2 regions of the Paenibacillus sp. J22P277 genome follow, and region 2 is predicted to be linked to the other one. Evidence: a T-box and tRNA genes for the amino acid it is inferred to sense, from the RefSeq annotation. Region 2 holds a T-box; the other holds one or more tRNA genes.
The links. The T-box of region 2 lies ahead of leuS (leucine--tRNA ligase). A T-box ahead of a tRNA ligase gene usually reads a tRNA of that ligase, here a tRNA-Leu.
Positions count from the first base shown of each region.

Region 1 (9,115 bases), on a different contig from region 2:
TCCCGAAGGCCTGCGCGCCTACCTCTTTCGCCTTCAGACAGAAGGCACGTGCGAGGCGCTCGTCGACGGCCGCATGCAGCGCATCGAAGCCGGCGACCTGTTGATGTTCAAGCCCGGCGACTCCTACAATCTCATCGTGTCGACCCCGCAGCAGGAGGATACGCCCCCGGACGGCACCGACATATCGAGCGGCGACTATTTCGTCATCTGCCGGGGAGAATGGCTGGACGAATGGTGGAGCCGCAAGGAGCGCAAGCGGAAAGTCAAGGTTGTTCCGGACGAGCGGTGGCTGTCGATCTGGCAGGCGCTTATACTGGAGAAACGCCGGTTTGAAGCGGAGGACCGCGAGCTCGCGGACTATCTGCTGCGCGCGCTGTGCCTAGGCCTCGACCGCGCCGTCGACACGCAGTCGGTCCTTCAGGGGAAATCGTTCATCGCGACCCGCATGAAAAACTTCATCGACGAGCAAGCCGCGCTTTCGTTTACGGTCGCGGACGTCGCCGCGCACGTCGGCCTCAGCGTGTCGCGTACCGTTCACCTGTTCAAGGAATGCTATGGCTTGACCATCATACAGTATACCCAAAACGTCCGATTATCCATGGCGATCGAACGGATCAAGTACAGCAGCATGACGCTCGACCAGGTCGCCGAAACCTGCGGCTTCGGCAGTTATTCTTACTTCTACCGCGTCTTCCGGCAGAAATACGGCGTGTCGCCCGCGGCGTACAGGGTACAATAAAGCGGAAAGGCTTCCCCGGGAAGCCGCGCTGCCGGACCGGCGCCGAAGCGCCCGCTACCCGCCGACGCCAACCTTATGATCGCCGCTTCCGCCGGTGGCTGCATGCTCCCGCTCCTTGATCGGGAATTTCACCTTCTTAAAAGGATTTATTCTCCTTAGGATGCAATCTGACAAGTCCGGCGGAACGCGGCCGCTAACGGCTCGTTTCTTTACCTGGACCGTCTTTTTCTCTATAATTAGCGATTAAAGAGGTGTATTGTAGCATGATCATTCTAAAATCAAAAGACGAGATCGAGCATATGCGCAAAGCGGGCGAAATTTTGGCTGCCTGCCACCGCGAAATCAAATCGATGGTCAAGCCGGGCGTCACGACGCACGAGATCGACCAATTCGTCGAGAAATTCCTGAAGCAGCACGGCGCCACGCCGGAGCAGAAGGGCTATAAAGGCTATGCGTTCGCGACCTGCGCTTCCGTCAACGACGTCATCTGCCATGGGTTTCCTTCTTCCGCGCCATTGAAGGACGGCGACATCGTCACGATCGACATGGTCGTCAACCTGAACGGCTGGCTGGCGGATTCCGCCTGGTCGTATCCGGTGGGCAACGTCTCCGAGCAGGCGGCGAAGCTGCTCGCGGTCACCGAGGCTTCGATGTATAAGGGCATCGAGCAGGCCGTCGTCGGCAACCGCATGGGCGACGTGTCGAATGCGATTCAGACGTATGCCGAAGAGAACGGCTTTTCCGTCGTTCGCGATTTCATCGGTCACGGCATCGGCCAAGACATGCACGAAGAACCGCAGGTGCCGCATTACGGCCCTCCGGGCCGCGGCATCCGCCTGAAGGCCGGCATGGTGATGACGATCGAGCCGATGTTGAACACCGGCGCCTGGCAAAGCAAGATCGACGGCGACGGCTGGACCGCGCGCACGATCGACGGCGGACTCTCCGCCCAGTACGAGCATACCATCGCGATTACGGATGACGGGCCTGTTATTCTGACGAAGCAATAAGCAATCGGACGGTGACGCAACCCGCCGACGTGTATCCGAGCCCCAAGTCCCGCGCTGGAACCGCGCGCCGGGAGTTGAACGCAGTGCGGAATTGCAATGATGCCAGCTTCGTTAGCGATGAGCAATCATTATGAACCGCGCGTAACTCGTTCGCATCCATGAGAAAGGCCGTGCCGCAGCAGCTGCGACACGGCCTTTCTTCGATCATACGGTCCAATGGGTTGCATGAAGCTCGAACAGGCGGGCGGTTAGGCTAAGCGCGCGAATGCTCAGAACGGGTGACTCCGTGCACTCCTAACGCGCGACCTCGAAGCATTTCTCGATCAAGGCCATCCGAATGTACAAGCCGTTCTGCGCCTGTCTGAAATAAGCCGCCCGAGGGTCGTCGTCCACCTCCGGATGAATCTCGCCGGCGCGCGGAAGCGGATGCAGAATCAACGCGTTACGCTTCATCAAGTCCGTCAGCTTGCGGTCGATGATATACTTGCCGTCCGCCTTGCTGTATTCCTCCAGTGAAGGAAAACGCTCCTTCTGGATGCGCGTCTGGTAGAAAACATCCGCCGAACCCGCCAGGCTATCCAGATCGGTCGTTTCCGCGTACGCCACGCCCTTCTCGTCCAAATACTGCTTCACGTACGTCGGAATGCGCACGTTATCGGGCGAGACGAACGAAATGCGCACGTTGCGGTAATTCGCCAGCAAATAACTGAGCGAATGGACCGTCCGCCCGTAAGTCAAGTCTCCGATCATCGCGATGTGCAGCCCGTCAATGCCACCGAATTCCTTCTGGATCGTATACAGATCCAGCAGCGCCTGGGTCGGATGCTCGCCCGAACCGTCGCCCGCGTTGATGACCGGCACGCACGACACGGCAGCTGCCCGCTTCGCCGCTCCGATCTCCGTATGCCGCATGACGATCAGATCGCTGTAGCCGGCAATAATCCGGATCGTATCCTCGAGCGTCTCGCCCTTGATCGTCGACGAGAACTGGCTCGCGTTCTCCGTGCCGATGACTCTTCCGCCCAGCCGGTGCATCGCCGATTCGAAGGAAAAGCGCGTCCGCGTGCTCGCTTCGAAGAACAGCGTGCTCATGATTTTGCTCGGATAGCGCTGGACGCCTCCTTGCACGGCCACCTGCTCCATTTCCTTCGCCGATCCGAACAGCTGCTCCAGCTGCTCCCTGTCGAACTGCTTTGCGCCAAGCACGTGATACAGCGTACTCATTTCCCGTTCATTCCCTTCCAGTCTCAAATCGCTTGCTTCCCTCTGATTATAAGGGAGACGTCCGTTCGGAGACAAACAGGCCGTTTACCCGATGATGAGCTTCTCTTCCGGGTATTTGACGGCCGGCTGCTTCTTGCGCGCCTGAAACAGCGAGATGAACAGAAACATGCCGATACGGCCGAAAAACATCAGCAGCATGAGCGTGATTTTGCCCGTCGGCTGAAGTGAGCCCGTGATGCCCGTGGACATCCCGCATGTCCCGAAGGCCGAAGCCACCTCGAACAGCACCGCCGAGAGGTCGTATTTGTGCTTCTCCGACATCAACAGCGCGAAGACGCCCGCGAGGACCAGCAACAGCGATAACAGGAAGAAAACGAAGCTCTTTATCACGTCCTCGCGGTTGAACGAGCGTCCAAACGCTCTCGGCGCATGCTCGCCCTTGAAGAACATGACGATGGTGACGAATATAACCGCGACCGTCGTCGTTCGTACGCCGCCCCCGACGCTGGATGGGCTGGCTCCGACGAACATGAGCACGGAAATCAGCAGCAGCGTCGCCTGATGCAGCGTCGAGACGTCGATCGTCGTCAGACCGGCGCTGCGCGACGTGACCGAGAGAAACAGCGCGTTCATGATTTGCCTGCCGACGGACATCGCGCCGAAAGAATGTCCCGCCTCCGTCAGCCAGATGCTGGCCGCCCCGCCGAAGAGCAGCACGGCATGCGTCACGAGCGTCAGCTTCGTGAACAAGGAGAAACGGAATCGCTTCCCTTTCCCGCTGCGAACAAAGCGCCAAAGCTCCGCCAGCACGGGGAACCCGATCGCTCCCGAGACGATGAGCAGCATCGACAACGCTTGAATGTAATAACTGTCGGAATACCGGACGAACGAGTCGCCGAACAAATCGAAGCCCGCGTTCGTAAACGCGGAAACCGAATGAAACAGGCCGTAGTAAAACGCGCGTCCGATCGAAGCCGTGAATCCCGACAAATAGAAATAGCCGGCGAACAGCACCGTGCCGATCAGCTCGATCGCCAGCGTCAAGATGAGCACGAGCCGCATCAGATCGACAAGCCCCGCCAGATTGTTCCGGTTCTGGTCGATCATGATCAGCTTGCGCTGAAGCAAGCCGATATGCTGTCCCATGAGCATCCAATAGAAGCTTCCGAGCGTCATGATGCCGATCGCGCCGAATTGAAAGGCGACAAGCAGCACCGCCACCCCGAAGCCGCTGAACGTATCCACGGTGCCGACCGTCGTCAGCCCCGTCACGCTGATCGCGCTGACCGACGTAAACAACGCGTCCAGCGGCGATATCGAGACGCCCGGCTTCCAGCTGACGGGCAGCATGAGAAGCACGCCGGTGATAATGACGACTAGGAGATAAGCAGCCGACACGAGCTGCGCCGGCGAGAGCACGGTCAATAATTTTTTGAGCATGATGGCGGTTTCCTTCCTGCCTGTACTTCCTGCATCTTACAATTGTAATCGAAGTCATGGGGTCGCATACAGCCCCGAATGCAAAAAACTTCGACAAACGTCGATTGCGGTCGTTTCTGGGCGAGCACAAAAAAAGCCCCTGAATGATCAGGGACTTGTTCGTTGTAAGGTTGGTGCGGTCGGAGGGATTTGAACCCTCACGCCTTGTGAGCGCCACCCCCTCAAGATGGTGTGTCTGCCGTTCCACCACGACCGCGGAGTGATATGAAATTGTCCATATCGATTAGGTAAAGTGAGTCATGTAGGATTCGAACCTACGACACCCTGATTAAAAGTCAGGTGCTCTACCAACTGAGCTAATGACTCGAATATGGGAATTTGGTGACCCGTAGGGGACTCGAACCCCTGTTACCTCCGTGAAAGGGAGGTGTCTTAACCACTTGACCAACGGGCCATAATTTGTTGTTTATGGGATAAGCTTTTCAAACAACAAATAGTATTATATCTAACCCGCCAGCCGTTGGCAAGACTTTTTTCGAAAAAAGTTCAGCCGTTTGCACTTGCTTCTACCTTGCTTACTTCGCCCTGATGTTCGGGCATGCAAAATAGTGTTCGCGAATCGGCAAATGTCTATGCAACAAAAAAAAGCCTCTGAATGATCAGGGACTTGTTCGTTGTAAGGTTGGTGCGGTCGGAGGGATTTGAACCCTCACGCCTTGTGAGCGCCACCCCCTCAAGATGGTGTGTCTGCCGTTCCACCACGACCGCGAAGTGATATGCGATTATCATATCAAGAATACATAATTGGTGACCCGTAGGGGACTCGAACCCCTGTTACCTCCGTGAAAGGGAGGTGTCTTAACCACTTGACCAACGGGCCATGATAACCTTGCTCACCGAGGAATGAGCTAGGATAATAGAACAGGCCGATCGGCCGAACGCCATAAAATGGCGGAGAGAGAGGGATTCGAACCCTCGCACCACTTGCGCAGTCTAACCCCTTAGCAGAGGGTCCCCTTGAGCCACTTGGGTATCTCTCCAAAAAGAAATGGCTCCCCGAACAGGACTCGAACCTGTGACAACTCGATTAACAGTCGAGTGCTCTACCAACTGAGCTATCAGGGAATAGTAATTAGTGACAAGAAATAATGTATCATGTCTGAGAAATGAAGTCAAGCTGAAAAAGCATTAATTGACCGCGGCATTTTCCGCACGCGTAGCGCCGCGGATCCGTCCTGCGTTTGCGCATGTATTCCATGCCGCAGCTCCGGCATTGCAGCTTGAACCGGTACGGCTCCGTCTTGCGTTTCTCCCCGGCCGGCAGTGCTTTGCAGAAGCGCGAGCCTCCGACTTTGGCAAGCAACAGCTTGAAGTCCTGGTCGCGGTGATTGTAGCCGCGCTTCAGGAGATGCAGATGATAATGGCACAGCTCGTGCTTGATGATTTTTTCCGTCTCTTCCTCGCCGTAATTGCGCAGCTGGTGCGGACTGATCTCGATGTCGTGCGTCTTCGTGAAGTAACGGCCGCCGGTCGACTTCAGCCTTCCGTTAAAAGTGGCGCGGTGACGGAACGGAAGCCCGAAATATTGCAGCGATACGCGCTCCACCCATTCCTGCAACAGATGATCCTGCATCCTCAATCTCCTTACGATAAACAGTTATACTTGAATTTTAAAGGACGAATACGCTACACTGTCAAGAGGTATTGATCGGAACGATATTGAAGGGAGATTTTCGAATTGGCTATTATGCGATATATCGTCTTACAAAGCGGACAAGAGGTTTCCTTCGTCGAAATGCCCGCCTCGCACGCTTACCAGCTGAGCGCGCTCAATCTGCGGCTTCATAAAGAAATCGACAAGCTGACTGCAAGCCATGTCCCCGCGCTGCCTTATGCGATCGCGGAGTGCGCCGATGTCGAGCTTCACGACAAATCCCTCGCCATCCACTCCGGCTTGGATTACGTGAACCAGCTGGAACGGGATTTCGCTTCTATTGAAGAGAAATCGTACCCGCTGATCTCCCTGCTGACGGAAATCCGCGCCCTGCAGGCGCAGCTCGAGCAATGGTACGAAGAGGAATACGACCTCTAAGCGCCGGATAACGGACTTTTCTGCGACAAAAACCGGTTGGACCTGCACGGACATTCGCCTACCTCCATACACTACTTAATACAACACGCGATGGCTGGAAGGAGGGCGAAGGCAGTGCCGCAATGGCTGTGCAACCAACTGATGCGCGCATTTTTGAAGAAGGACCGCCGGCAGATCCGATTATTGAACGACTGCTGGTATTTCTATCGTACCAGTCAACGTCCGGAAGACGATTCCGCAAGTCTATAGGCAGCAGTCGATTTATTCTCAAAAAAGGGTGCTATCTCTTTGCAGTGACGTCTAACGCGACTGCTCGGAGATAACACCCTTTTGACTTTAGCGGGGAGGTGCCAAACGGGTAAAGCGCCGTCAGGCCTCGCTCGGGAAGCCGGCGGGAATCCTCCTCCGCGACGTTAACCCGGCTTGCGCATGGTCAAGCTGACCCGGCCTTTCTTCGTATCGACGCCGAGCACCCATACCGTCACGGTATCGCCGACGGACACGACGTCCATCGGATGCTTGACGAATTTGCCGCTCAGCTGCGAGATATGGACGAGCCCGTCGTTCTTGATGCCGATATCGACGAACGCGCCGAAATCGATGACGTTGCGCACGGTGCCCTGCAGCTCCATGCCCGGCGTCAGGTCTTCCATGCTGAGAACGTCGGTGTGGAAGATCGGCGCGGGCAGCCCCTCGCGAGGATCGCGTCCGGGACGCAGCAGGCTGTCGACGATGTCGCGCAGCGTCGGAACGCCGACGCCGAGCTGGGCGGCGACTTTATCCGTCTCGATCGACGTCAGCGCCTCGCGGAAGGAATCGCTGCCGAGATGCTGCAGCTTCAGCCCCAGAATGCCGCACAGCTTATCGACGACGGCGTAGGATTCGGGATGAATCGGCGTCCGGTCGAGCGGGTTGCCGCTCTCGAGCACGCGGATGAAGCCGATGCACTGCTCGTACGTCTTGGCCCCGAGACGCGGCACTTTCTGCAGCATTTTACGGTCCGTGAAGATGCCGGATTCTTCGCGGAACTTCACGATATTCTTGGCCGTGGTCGCATTGATGCCCGCCACGTAGGACAGGAGCGACGGCGATGCCGTGTTGACGTCGACGCCGACATGGTTAACCGCCGATTCCACGACGCCGCCAAGCGTCTCTTCGAGCCGCTTCTGGCTGACGTCATGCTGGTATTGCCCGACGCCGATCGCCTTCGGCTCGATCTTGACCAGCTCGGCGAGCGGGTCCTGCAGCCTTCTGGCGATGGACACGGCGCTGCGCTCGGCCACGTCCAGCTTCGGAAACTCCTCGGCCGCGAGCTTGGAAGCCGAATAGACGCTCGCGCCGGCTTCGTTCACGATGATATATTTCAGCTCGTCCGCGCCCGGCAGCTTGTCGGCTTTCCGCTTGCCGATCAGGCCGGCGATGAATTGCTCCGTCTCGCGGGAAGCCGTTCCGTTGCCGATGACGATCAGCCTGACGCTGCAGCGGTCGATCAGACCGTTGATCAGCTTCTCCGCCTCGGCCACTTTGTTGTTCGGCGGCGTCGGGTAGGAGACGGCCACTTCGAGCAGCTTGCCCGTCTCGTCCACGACCGCCAGCTTGCATCCGGTCCGGAAGGCCGGATCGACGCCCAGCACGACGTTGCCGCGTACCGGCGGCTGCAGGAGAAGATTGCGCAGATTGGCCGAGAAGATGCCGATCGCGTGCTCCTCCGCCTTCTCCGTCAACTCGCCGCGCACCTCGCGTTCGATGGAGGGGGCGATCAGCCGCTTGTACGAATCTTCGATCGTCGACAGGAGCGCGGAACGCACGCCGGCAGCCGTCCCCATCCGCAGCAGCTGGCGGTCCATGTAGTCGCGGATTTTGTCCGCGGGCACGTCCAGCGCGACACGCAGCACGTCCTCGCGCTCGCCCCGGTTGATCGCGAGCGTGCGATGCGGCGGCAGCCGCTTGAGCGGCTCTTGGTAGGCGTAATACATCTCGTAGACCGTTTCTTGGGCGGCATCCTTCGCTTCGGTGCGGAGCACGCCGTGGTCGAACGTATACCTGCGCACCCAAGCCCGCGTCTTGGCGTCGTCCGCCAGCTGCTCCGCGATGATGTCCATCGCGCCTTGCAGAGCGTCGTCCGCCGTCGGGATGCCTTTCGCCTCATCGGCGTACTTTGCCGCCTCCTGCAACGGATCGCCTTGGCGCGGCTGGGAAAGCAGCCACTGCGCGAGCGGCTCGAGTCCCCGCTCGCGGGCAACGCTCGCGCGGGTTTTGCGCTTCTGCCGGTAAGGCCGGTACAGGTCCTCGATCTCCTGCAGCTTCACGGCGGCGACGATCGCGCCGCGCAGCTCGTCCGTCAGCTTGCCCTGCTCGTCGATCAACCGGATGACTTCGCGCTTGCGAAGCTCCAGATTGCGCATGTACTGCAATTTCTCTTCGATGGCGCGCAGCTCGTTTTCGTCGAGCTCGCCGGTCATTTCCTTCCGGTAGCGGGCGATGAACGGGATCGTGTTGCCCTCGTCCAGCAGCGCGACCGCCGATTTCACTTTGCCGTGCGGCAGATTAAGCTCCGCCGATATCCGCTTGACGATGGCCGCCTGCTCGGCGGCCTGCTCTTCCGGCGTC
Region 1 is NZ_JBXENS010000004.1:260,658-269,772, forward strand. Features, by position in the region: gene AC50YL_RS14530 (AraC family transcriptional regulator) at 1-739, shown strand, start outside; gene map (type I methionyl aminopeptidase) at 1,003-1,749, shown strand; gene pyrB (aspartate carbamoyltransferase) at 2,044-2,973, opposite strand; gene AC50YL_RS14545 (TrkH family potassium uptake protein) at 3,058-4,413, opposite strand; tRNA gene AC50YL_RS14550 (tRNA-Leu) at 4,585-4,669, opposite strand; tRNA gene AC50YL_RS14555 (tRNA-Lys) at 4,707-4,779, opposite strand; tRNA gene AC50YL_RS14560 (tRNA-Glu) at 4,793-4,867, opposite strand; tRNA gene AC50YL_RS14565 (tRNA-Leu) at 5,097-5,181, opposite strand; tRNA gene AC50YL_RS14570 (tRNA-Glu) at 5,219-5,293, opposite strand; tRNA gene AC50YL_RS14575 (tRNA-Ser) at 5,363-5,453, opposite strand; tRNA gene AC50YL_RS14580 (tRNA-Asn) at 5,463-5,538, opposite strand; gene AC50YL_RS14585 (SprT family protein) at 5,567-6,046, opposite strand; gene AC50YL_RS14590 (hydrolase/acyltransferase) at 6,152-6,505, shown strand; gene cmpA (cortex morphogenetic protein CmpA) at 6,620-6,754, shown strand; gene AC50YL_RS14600 (Tex family protein) at 6,919-9,115, opposite strand, start outside.
Region 1: it encodes a tRNA-Leu, which carries the amino acid that the T-box ahead of leuS (leucine--tRNA ligase) is inferred to sense. The anticodon was not compared.

Region 2 (9,115 bases):
GCATCCATCCGCTTGCCGAGCGCGGCGCGCAGATCGTCCATCGGGCGCAGCAGCGCCGCCGTGCTCCAGCGCGGGCCCGCGCTCGTCCGTACGGCAGCAGCGCCGTCGGCGCCAAGCAGCCAGTGAATGCGCTGGCCGTGCAGGTACGCGCGGTAATCGAAGCCGCCGAAATTCGTCCGAGCGGACGGGACCGACAGCGCTCCGGCAACGGCAACCTCCTGCCCGCGATGCCAGGCAGCCGCGTTCGTCAGCTCCTGTTCCTTCGCGAGCTTCACCTGCACGAGCAACCGCTCGCCGTCAAGCTTCACGTCCGCGTCAGTACCGGCATCCTGCAGCTTCAGACTGCTGCCCGCCACGCGAAATTGCACCCGGTCGCCGTCGATCTCCGGCGGTGACACGATAACTCCGGTCAGCGCCGCCGGATACTCGGCGGCATCCGCCGGCGAAGCCCCGAGCGCAGCCGCGTATTGCGCCGGCAGCGCGGTGGTATTGCGGGCATCGGCCCAGGCCCGATGCCCCGCCGCCAGCCCGAATGCCGCCAAGCAAGCGGCGGCAAGCGGCCATGAGCTGCGCCGCAGCAGGACCAATCCCGCTAGCGCGGCAAGCAGCGCGGCACCGGCGAGCGCCATGCCGCGCGGAGGCATGGATGCGGCGGCGGAGCTCCCCAGCACCCAGCAAACCGTGAACCAAACCAGTGGCCTTGCATTCATCGTGCGGGCCGCCTCCTTTCGTCAATCGCCGTCGTCCATCCTTGCGGAGACGGCGCCAATCTTGTTACGGCCGTTCTGCATGCCTTCGACCGGTTTCGCATGCCGCAAACGAAAAAACCTCCGGCGCGCCGCGGGAAGCCCTGCCCTGCCGATTATGGCAGAGCATTGCTTCCCGGGCGCAACCGGAGGTTCTTCCTCCTGAATGCACGATTACGAGATGACGGTCATGCCCGCTTGAGCCGGCGGCTCGTAGGCGGACAAATGGCGAAACGCGATTCCCTTCACGCGCATCAGCGCGATCACTTTATCGCTGTCCTTCGAATAAGCGCGATGATACACGATTTCCATCACGCCGCTGTTGGCGAGCATGTTCGCGCACGTCCAGCAGGGCTGGTCCGTCACGTATACCGTGGAGCCTTCGCGGTCGATCCGGTCCGTGAACAGCAGCAAATTCTGCTCCGCGTGAATGGTCCGGATGCAGCGCTGCTTCTTGATCATCCGTTCCTCGCCGCCCTCGATCTGCAATTCGTACTCCTCCACGATCATGCAGCCGTCCTCGGAGCAGTCCGCCACGCCCATCGGCGCGCCGTTATAGGCGGTGCCGAGCAGCTTCTTGCCCTGCACGAGCACGGTGCCCACATGTCGCCTCGGACAGCGCGAGCGGGTCGAGACCATATACGCGATGTCCATGAAATACGTATCCCAATCTTTTCTCGAGTTGTCTTGTACGTCCTGTGCCATGTCTAACGAGACTTCCTTCCCCCCGCGCTTGCGGTTACTGCTGGCTTGCCGCTATCGCTTGCGTTAAATCGTGCAAAATATCGTCGATGCCTTCCGTGCCGACGGACAGGCGAATCATGCCCGGCATGACGCCCGCGGCCAGCTGGTCGTTCTCCTCCAGCTGCTGGTGCGTCGTGCTGGCCGGATGGATGATCAACGATTTGGAATCGCCGACGTTCGCCAAATGCGAGAACAGCTCGACGGCGTTAATGAGTTTCTTGCCGGCCTCGATGCCGCCTTTGATGCCGAACGTCAGGATCGCTCCCTGCCCCTTCGGCAAATATTTCCGCGCGAGGTCGTACGACGGGTGGCTCGGCAGCCCTGGATAATTGACCCACTCGACCGCTTCGTGCCGTTCCAGGAACCGCGCGACGGCCTGCGCGTTCGAGCTGTGGCGCTCCATCCGCAGATGCAGCGTTTCCAAGCCCTGCAGCAGCAGGAACGAATTGAACGGCGCAAGCGCAGCGCCCATATCGCGAAGGAGCTGCACGCGCATTTTGATAATGTACGCCACCGGACCGACCGCTTCCGTGTAAACGACGCCGTGGTAGCTTGGATCCGGCTCCGTCAGGCCTTTGAATTTGCCGCTCGCACGCCAATCGAATCGGCCGCTGTCGACGACCACGCCGCCGATGGACGTGCCGTGCCCGCCGATGAACTTCGTCGCGGAATGCACGACGATGTCCGCGCCGTGTTCGATCGGACGGCACAGGTAAGGGCTCGGGAACGTATTGTCGATGATCAGCGGAATGCCGTGCCGGCGGGCAATCTCCGCCACCGCTTCGATATCGATGACATCGCCTCTCGGATTGCCGATCGTTTCCGCGTACAGCGCTTTCGTATTGTCCGTGATCGCGCTTTCGAAATTGGCCGGATTCGACGGATCGACGAAATTGACGCGGATGCCGAGCTTCGGCAGCGTGTTGGCGAACAGGTTGTAGGTCCCGCCGTATAGGCTCGTAGCGGATACGATCTCGTCTCCGGCCTCGGCGATGTTCAGGATCGAATATGTAATGGCAGCTTGTCCGGAAGCGACGGCAAGCGCGGCCGGCGCGCCTTCAAGCGCGGCGATCCGCTTCTCGAACACGTCGCTGGTCGGATTCATGATGCGGGTATAAATGTTGCCGAATTCCTTCAATGCAAACAGGTTCGCCGCATGGTCCGTGTCGCGGAAGCCGTAGGAAGTCGTTTGATAGATCGGCACTGCGCGGGAAAGGGTCGTCGGGTCAATCTCCTGGCCTCCGTGGACGGATAGCGTTTCAATCGAAAGCTTGCGTTGTTCGGACATTTGATATTTCCTCCTCGCCTGAATGGAAGGGCCGCCATGGAGACCCTATCTCTGCCATTGTCGCATAATCAAGGCCCGAGAACAATGAGAGACTTCATCGTATCTAGTAGTTTCGGACCAATTCCCTTGACGCGAAGCAGGTCGTCGGCACTGCGGAACGGCCCGTTGCGCTCGCGGTCCGCGACGATGGCTTCCGCTTTCGCGGCCCCGATGCCCGGAAGCGCGTCAAGCTCCGCGGACGTCGCGTGATTGACGTCGATTTTCCCGTCCGCGGAAGATGACGAAGCCGTGTCCGGATCATCTGCCGCGCTTTCTCCGATTGCCGGCGTGGGAGGAGGCTCTCCTTCCGTTTCTGCCGCTGCGCCTTTTGTCGCTGTCGCATCCGCGGCAGTCGATGCGCCTTCCGCCTCGCCGTTGGTTGCCGCACCGGCAGCCGGCGCATCCTTCGCTCCGGCAGCCGGCTTCTGCGCGGCTCCGTCCGACTGGGCGGCTGCGGCATCCGTCGCGGCGGCTTCCTTTTCTCCCGCCTGCGCCTGCCCGTCCGCCTTTCCTTGTTCGATCGCATCCAGCGCATGGTCCACCTGCGCGTTCATCGCCGTCCAATGCGGCTGGTCATCCGAACCCTTCTGCAGGAGCGCTGCCGCGATCAACGCGATGGAGACGGCGATGCACAGACCGGCAATCAGCTGCATCCCGCTCCAGCGCTTGCGATGAATCAACCGCTTTAACATCGTATTTCCCCCTTTTCGTCGTCTTGCGATCATTTTCCAGAAAAATGGTCATGTTGGCCTTGCCCGCCGGCATAGTGTAGTAAGAGGCATCACCGGTACGGTCGCAGCCGCCCGTACAAGAGCTTTAGTTGGAACGGGCCGACGCCTGCGGAGCGAGGCCGATAAGGCTGCATGATTGCAAGTTTTGAGCTGTTGAAGCCGCGCTGATGCAAAAAAGGCGCACGGGAGGGATTGCAATGAATGTCGGGTTTATCGGGATTGGGAGCATGGGCAGCCTGCTTATAGATGCGTTTATCGGATCGGGAGCACTCAAGCCATCGCAAATAACGGCCAGCAATCGAACGTTCGCGAAAGCCGTCCGCTTAGCCGACCGTCACCTCGGCCTGCAGGCGGTCCCGTTGAACCGCGATGCCGTGACCGACCAGGACGTGGTCTTCCTCTGCGTCAAGCCGCTCGAATACAAGACGGTCCTCGACGGCATTCGCGATGCCGTGCAGCCGAATCAGCTCGTCGTCTCCATCACGAGTCCCGTCCTGCTCGATCAGCTGGAAGAGGAGCTGCCTTGCAAAATCGCCAAAGTCATTCCGAGCATCACCAATTACATGTGCAGCGGCGCCTCGCTCTGCATGTACGGCAGCCGCATGACCGACGCCGATATCGCCAGGCTGAACGGCCTGCTCTCCTATATAAGCGAACCGCTCCATATCGATGAATCCCATACGCGCATCGTCTCGGATCTGTCCAGCGTCGGCCCCGCCATCATGGCCTGCCTGCTGCAGCGGTTCATCGACGCGGCCGCCGAGGAGACCGGCATTCCGCGCGAGCAGGCCAGGCTGATCGCCAGCGAGATGCTGCACGGAACGGGCCAGCTGCTGACCTCCGGCGGCATGTCGCCGGAACAGCTGCAGGCCAGGGTCGTCGTGCCGGGCGGCATCACGGCGCAGGCGCTTGCTTTGCTGAACCGCGAGCTCGACGGCGTGTTTAACCGCGTCATTCGCACGACGCACGCCAAATATCACGAGGATCTGGAGCGCGTCTCCGAAACCTTGTACGGCAAAGAGGTGAACGGCCCTTAACGCATGCTTTGCGTTAAGAGGTCGTTCACCTCTTTTTTCGATGACCGTTCGCTTGCCGGCTTATCCGACGACGATGTTGACCAGCTTGCCCTTCACGACGATCAGCTTGCGCACCGTCTTGCCCGCGATCGCATCGGATACTTTATCCGATGCCTTCGCGACGCGTTCCATCTCCGCTTCGTCCATGTCGGCCGCGATCGAGAGGCGCTCGACGATCTTGCCGTTCACCTGCACGACGATCTCGACCTCCTGGTCCACCGTCCAAGCTTCTTCGTACGTCGGCCAAGCCGCGTACGTCAGCGTGTCGGCACGGCCCAGCTTCGACCACAGCTCCTCGGCGATGTGCGGCGCCAGCGGCGAGAGCATTTGCACGAAATGCTCCACCGCTTCGCGCGGCAGCGTCTCGGCTTTGTATGCCTCGTTCACGAAAATCATCAGCTGGCTGATCGCCGTGTTGAAGCGCAGATTCTCGTAGTCGTCCGTCACTTTCTTCACGGTGCGGTGCCACGTGCGCTTGAACGCATCCGCGGCCTTGCCGCCGATTTTCTCGCTCAGCTCGCCGTTCTCGCCGATAAACAGGCGCCATACCCGGCCGAGGAAGCGGTACATGCCTTCGACGCCGTTGGTGTTCCATGGCTTCGTCGCTTCCAACGGACCCATGAACATCTCGTACATGCGCAGCGTGTCCGCGCCGTACTCGTTCACGATATCGTCCGGGTTGATGACGTTGCCGCGGGATTTGCTCATCTTCTCGTTGTTCATGCCGAGAATCATGCCTTGGTTGACGAGCTTGTGGAACGGTTCCTTCGTATCGACGACGCCGATATCGTAGAGGACCTTATGCCAGAAACGCGCATACAGCAAGTGAAGCACCGCATGCTCCGCGCCCCCGATGTAGAGATCGACCGGCAGCCATTCCTTCTGCTTTTCCTTGGAGCAAAGCTCCTGATCGTTGTGCGGATCGATAAACCGCAGGTAATACCAGCAGCTGCCCGCCCATTGCGGCATCGTGTTCGTCTCGCGGCGCGCGCGTTTGCCCGTCTCCGGATCGACCGTTTCCACCCATTCCGTCACGTTGGCCAGCGGCGATTCGCCCGTACCCGACGGCTTGATCTGATCGACGTCCGGCAGGAGCAGCGGCAGCTGATCGTCCGGCACCGGCTTCATCGTGCCGTCCTCCAGATGGAGAATCGGAATCGGCTCGCCCCAATACCGCTGACGGCTGAACAACCAGTCGCGGAGACGGTACGTCACTTTGCCTTGGCCCTTGCCTTCCGCTTCGAGCCACGCGATTGCTTTCGCGATCGCTTCTTCCGTGCCCAAGCCGTCCAAGAAACCGGAATTGACATGCGGTCCTTCGCCGGCGAAGGCAGCCTCGCTAACGTCCCCGCCCTGCACGACTTCCAGGATCGGCAGATCGAACTGCTTCGCGAACTCCCAGTCGCGCTCGTCATGGCCCGGTACCGCCATGATGGCGCCCGTCCCGTAACCGGCGAGCACGTAATCGGCGATCCAGATCGGCACGCGGACGCCGTTGATCGGATTGATCGCGTAAGCGCCCGTGAAGACGCCGGATTTGTCTTTGTTCAGGTCCGTGCGCTCCAGGTCGCTCTTGCGGGCGGCCGTCTCCTGGTAGTCCTTCACCGCGGCTTGCTGCTCCGCCGTCGTAATCGCCGCAACGAGCTCATGCTCGGGCGCAAGCACGCAGTACGTGGCGCCGAACAGCGTGTCCGGACGGGTCGTGAACACGACGAGCGAGGCGTCATGGCCGTCGATCGCGAAGGTGACTTCCGCTCCCTTGGATTTGCCGATCCAGTTGCGCTGCATGTCCTTGATGCTCTCCGTCCAGTCGAGCTCTTCCAGATCCTCGAGCAGACGCTCCGCGTACTCGGTAATGCGCAGCACCCATTGCCGCATCGGCTTGCGGATGACGGGATGGTTGCCCCGCTCGCTCAGGCCGTTGATGACCTCTTCGTTCGCCAGTACCGTCCCGAGCGCGGGACACCAGTTGACCGGCACTTCCGCGACGTACGCCAGCCCTTTATTGAACAATTGGATGAATATCCACTGCGTCCATTTGTAATAATCCGGATCCGTCGTGCTGAACTCGCGGTCCCAATCGTAGGAGAAGCCGAGCGATTTGATCTGGCGGCGGAAATTGTTGATGTTCTTGACCGTGATCTCCCGCGGATGCTCGCCCGTATCGAGCGCGTGCTGCTCGGCCGGCAGACCGAACGCGTCCCAGCCCATCGGGTGAAGGACGTTATAGCCGCGCATTCTCTTGTAGCGCGACACGATGTCCGTGGCCGTATAGCCTTCCGGGTGGCCGACGTGAAGTCCCGCCCCGGACGGGTACGGAAACATGTCGAGCGCGTAAAATTTCGGTTTGCCCGCGTCTTCCGTCGTTCTGAACGTCTTGTTCGCGTCCCAATGCCGCTGCCATTTCGGCTCGATGACGAGCGGGTTATACCCCTGCTGTTCCTGGCGTTCTTGTGTCATGATCCATTAGCCTCCCTATTCACTATCCTGCGCAAGCGCGCAGACCGCAATAAAAAACCTCCCGCCCCCAGCGATATACGCTAGGGACGAGAGGATTACGCTCCCGTGGTACCACCCTAGTTAACGGACGGTATGCTTTACCCCCGCTCACTCTATACCCTTAACGCGGGCGAATCGGCATGTTTAACGCTGATCGCAAGATCAGTCGGCATGCGGCTCCAAGGCGAGTTCGCTTCACGCTGGTCCGGCTCGCACCACCCGCCGGCTCTCTTGACCATACGCTTTCGAAGTTACTGCTCCTCTTCAATGCCTTATCCATGTTGAAAATGGTTAGTTCGATTATAATGAAGCCGTGCCGCCCGTGTCAAGGCAGGAACGCCCAGCCGCGCAATATTGGACAAGCATCACTTAACGGCGGCGAAAAACAGGCGCTCCGTGCCCTCATCCGCCGGCTCCAGCTCGAAATCCCCGAACAGGTCCACCCGGGAGAAGCCCGTAGCCAGCAAGGCTTCCCGGATCCATTCGGCATCGTAGGCGCGCTGCACGTGCATTTCCTCGATCCGCGTGAACGGCCCGCCGCGGCCCCCCGAAGCGTCGGCGAAAATCGTCAGATGATGCTCGATTTCCATCCGGTCCTCGTCAAGCTCGCTCGTCCAGATATACGCGATATCGGGCTCGTCCAGCACGAACGGCTGCTCCTCCGCATAGCGGCGAAGCGTCCGCGGCGCATGCGCGTCGAACAGGAACAGCCCGCCGGGCTTCAGCCCTCGATAAGTCGCCGCGAACGCGGCGAGCACGTCGTCGTCTTCCGTCAAATAGTTGATGCAGTCGCAGAACGAAAGGACGCTGTCCGCCGGTTCTCCAAGCTCCCATTCGGTCATGTCCTGCTGCAGCCACGTCACCGCTACGCTGCCCGCGGCTTCGTCTTGCTTGCTGCGCCCGACCGCCAGCATGTCGGACGAAAGGTCGATGCCGTACACCGCATAGCCGCTGCGCGCCAAAGGAATGGCGATGCTGCCCGTGCCGCAGCCAAGGTCGACGACGGTCGACGGTTTCCCGTACCGCTGCCAGCAGGCTTCCGCGAACGCGAGCCACCGCGGATAAGGCATGTCCGCCATCAAGCGGTCGTATACGGCGGCAAATTGCGTATAAGCTTCCATCGCGCCGCCTATTCCTTCGAATCCGGCTTGACGGCCGATTCGGAAGCGCGCGGACGGCCCGCCGATACGCGAGCGGTTGAAGCCGATGCGCTTGCGGCGCCTTCTTCAGCCGCCGTCCGATCCGCCGAATCGGCGGTCCCGCCGTCCGCCGCCTCGCCCTTCTCCGTCAGCTTCGTCCAGCTGCCGTCCTGCTGGATGAGGCCGTCGCGCATCAGCTTGCCGAGCGCCCGCTTGAACGCGCTTTTGCTGATGCCGAACTTCAGCTTGATGATGTCCGCCTGCGTCTCGTCCGAGTACGGCATCGCGCCGTTCGGCCGTTCCTTCATGAAGCTCAGGATCCGGTCCGAATCCTCCAGCCGTCCGACCTCTTTGCGCTGCTGCATGGACAGGTTCACGCGACCGTCTTCCCGGACGAACGTCACGCGCGCTTTCACGCGCTCGCCGAGCCGCAGCAGCCGCGTCCGGTCGTCCGCGGGGATGAAGCCGTACGCGCCGAAGCCGAGCACGCCGCCGTCGATCATGACGAACGACCCGATCTTGAGCGTTTTCGTGACCCATCCTTCTACCCAAGTATTATGCCACGAGGAAGGCGCATGGAACGCGAGCTCCGCAAGCTCCTCCTCGAACGCGACCTTCGCCACGAGACGGCCGATCTTGTCGTGCGCGAGTATGACATGCACTTCGTCGCCGCGCTTTGGCCGCAGCTCCTTCAATTCCGGCTGCTCCGACAGCGGAAGCAGCAGCTGCCGCCCAAGGCCCATCTCCAGAAACGCGCCGATGCGCGGATGAATGTCCGCGACCGCCAGACGGGCGACTTCCCCGAGCTGAATGAGCGGCTTCTTCATCGTCGCCGCGATCCGGTCCTCGGAAT
Region 2 is NZ_JBXENS010000001.1:713,341-722,455, forward strand. Features, by position in the region: gene AC50YL_RS03675 (ComEC/Rec2 family competence protein) at 1-710, opposite strand, end outside; gene AC50YL_RS03680 (deoxycytidylate deaminase) at 921-1,451, opposite strand; gene AC50YL_RS03685 (homocysteine synthase) at 1,486-2,778, opposite strand; gene AC50YL_RS03690 (ComEA family DNA-binding protein) at 2,847-3,509, opposite strand; gene comER (late competence protein ComER) at 3,746-4,585, shown strand; gene leuS (leucine--tRNA ligase) at 4,646-7,084, opposite strand; T-box leader at 7,164-7,400, opposite strand; gene AC50YL_RS03705 (class I SAM-dependent DNA methyltransferase) at 7,489-8,244, opposite strand; gene AC50YL_RS03710 (CvfB family protein) at 8,253-9,115, opposite strand, start outside.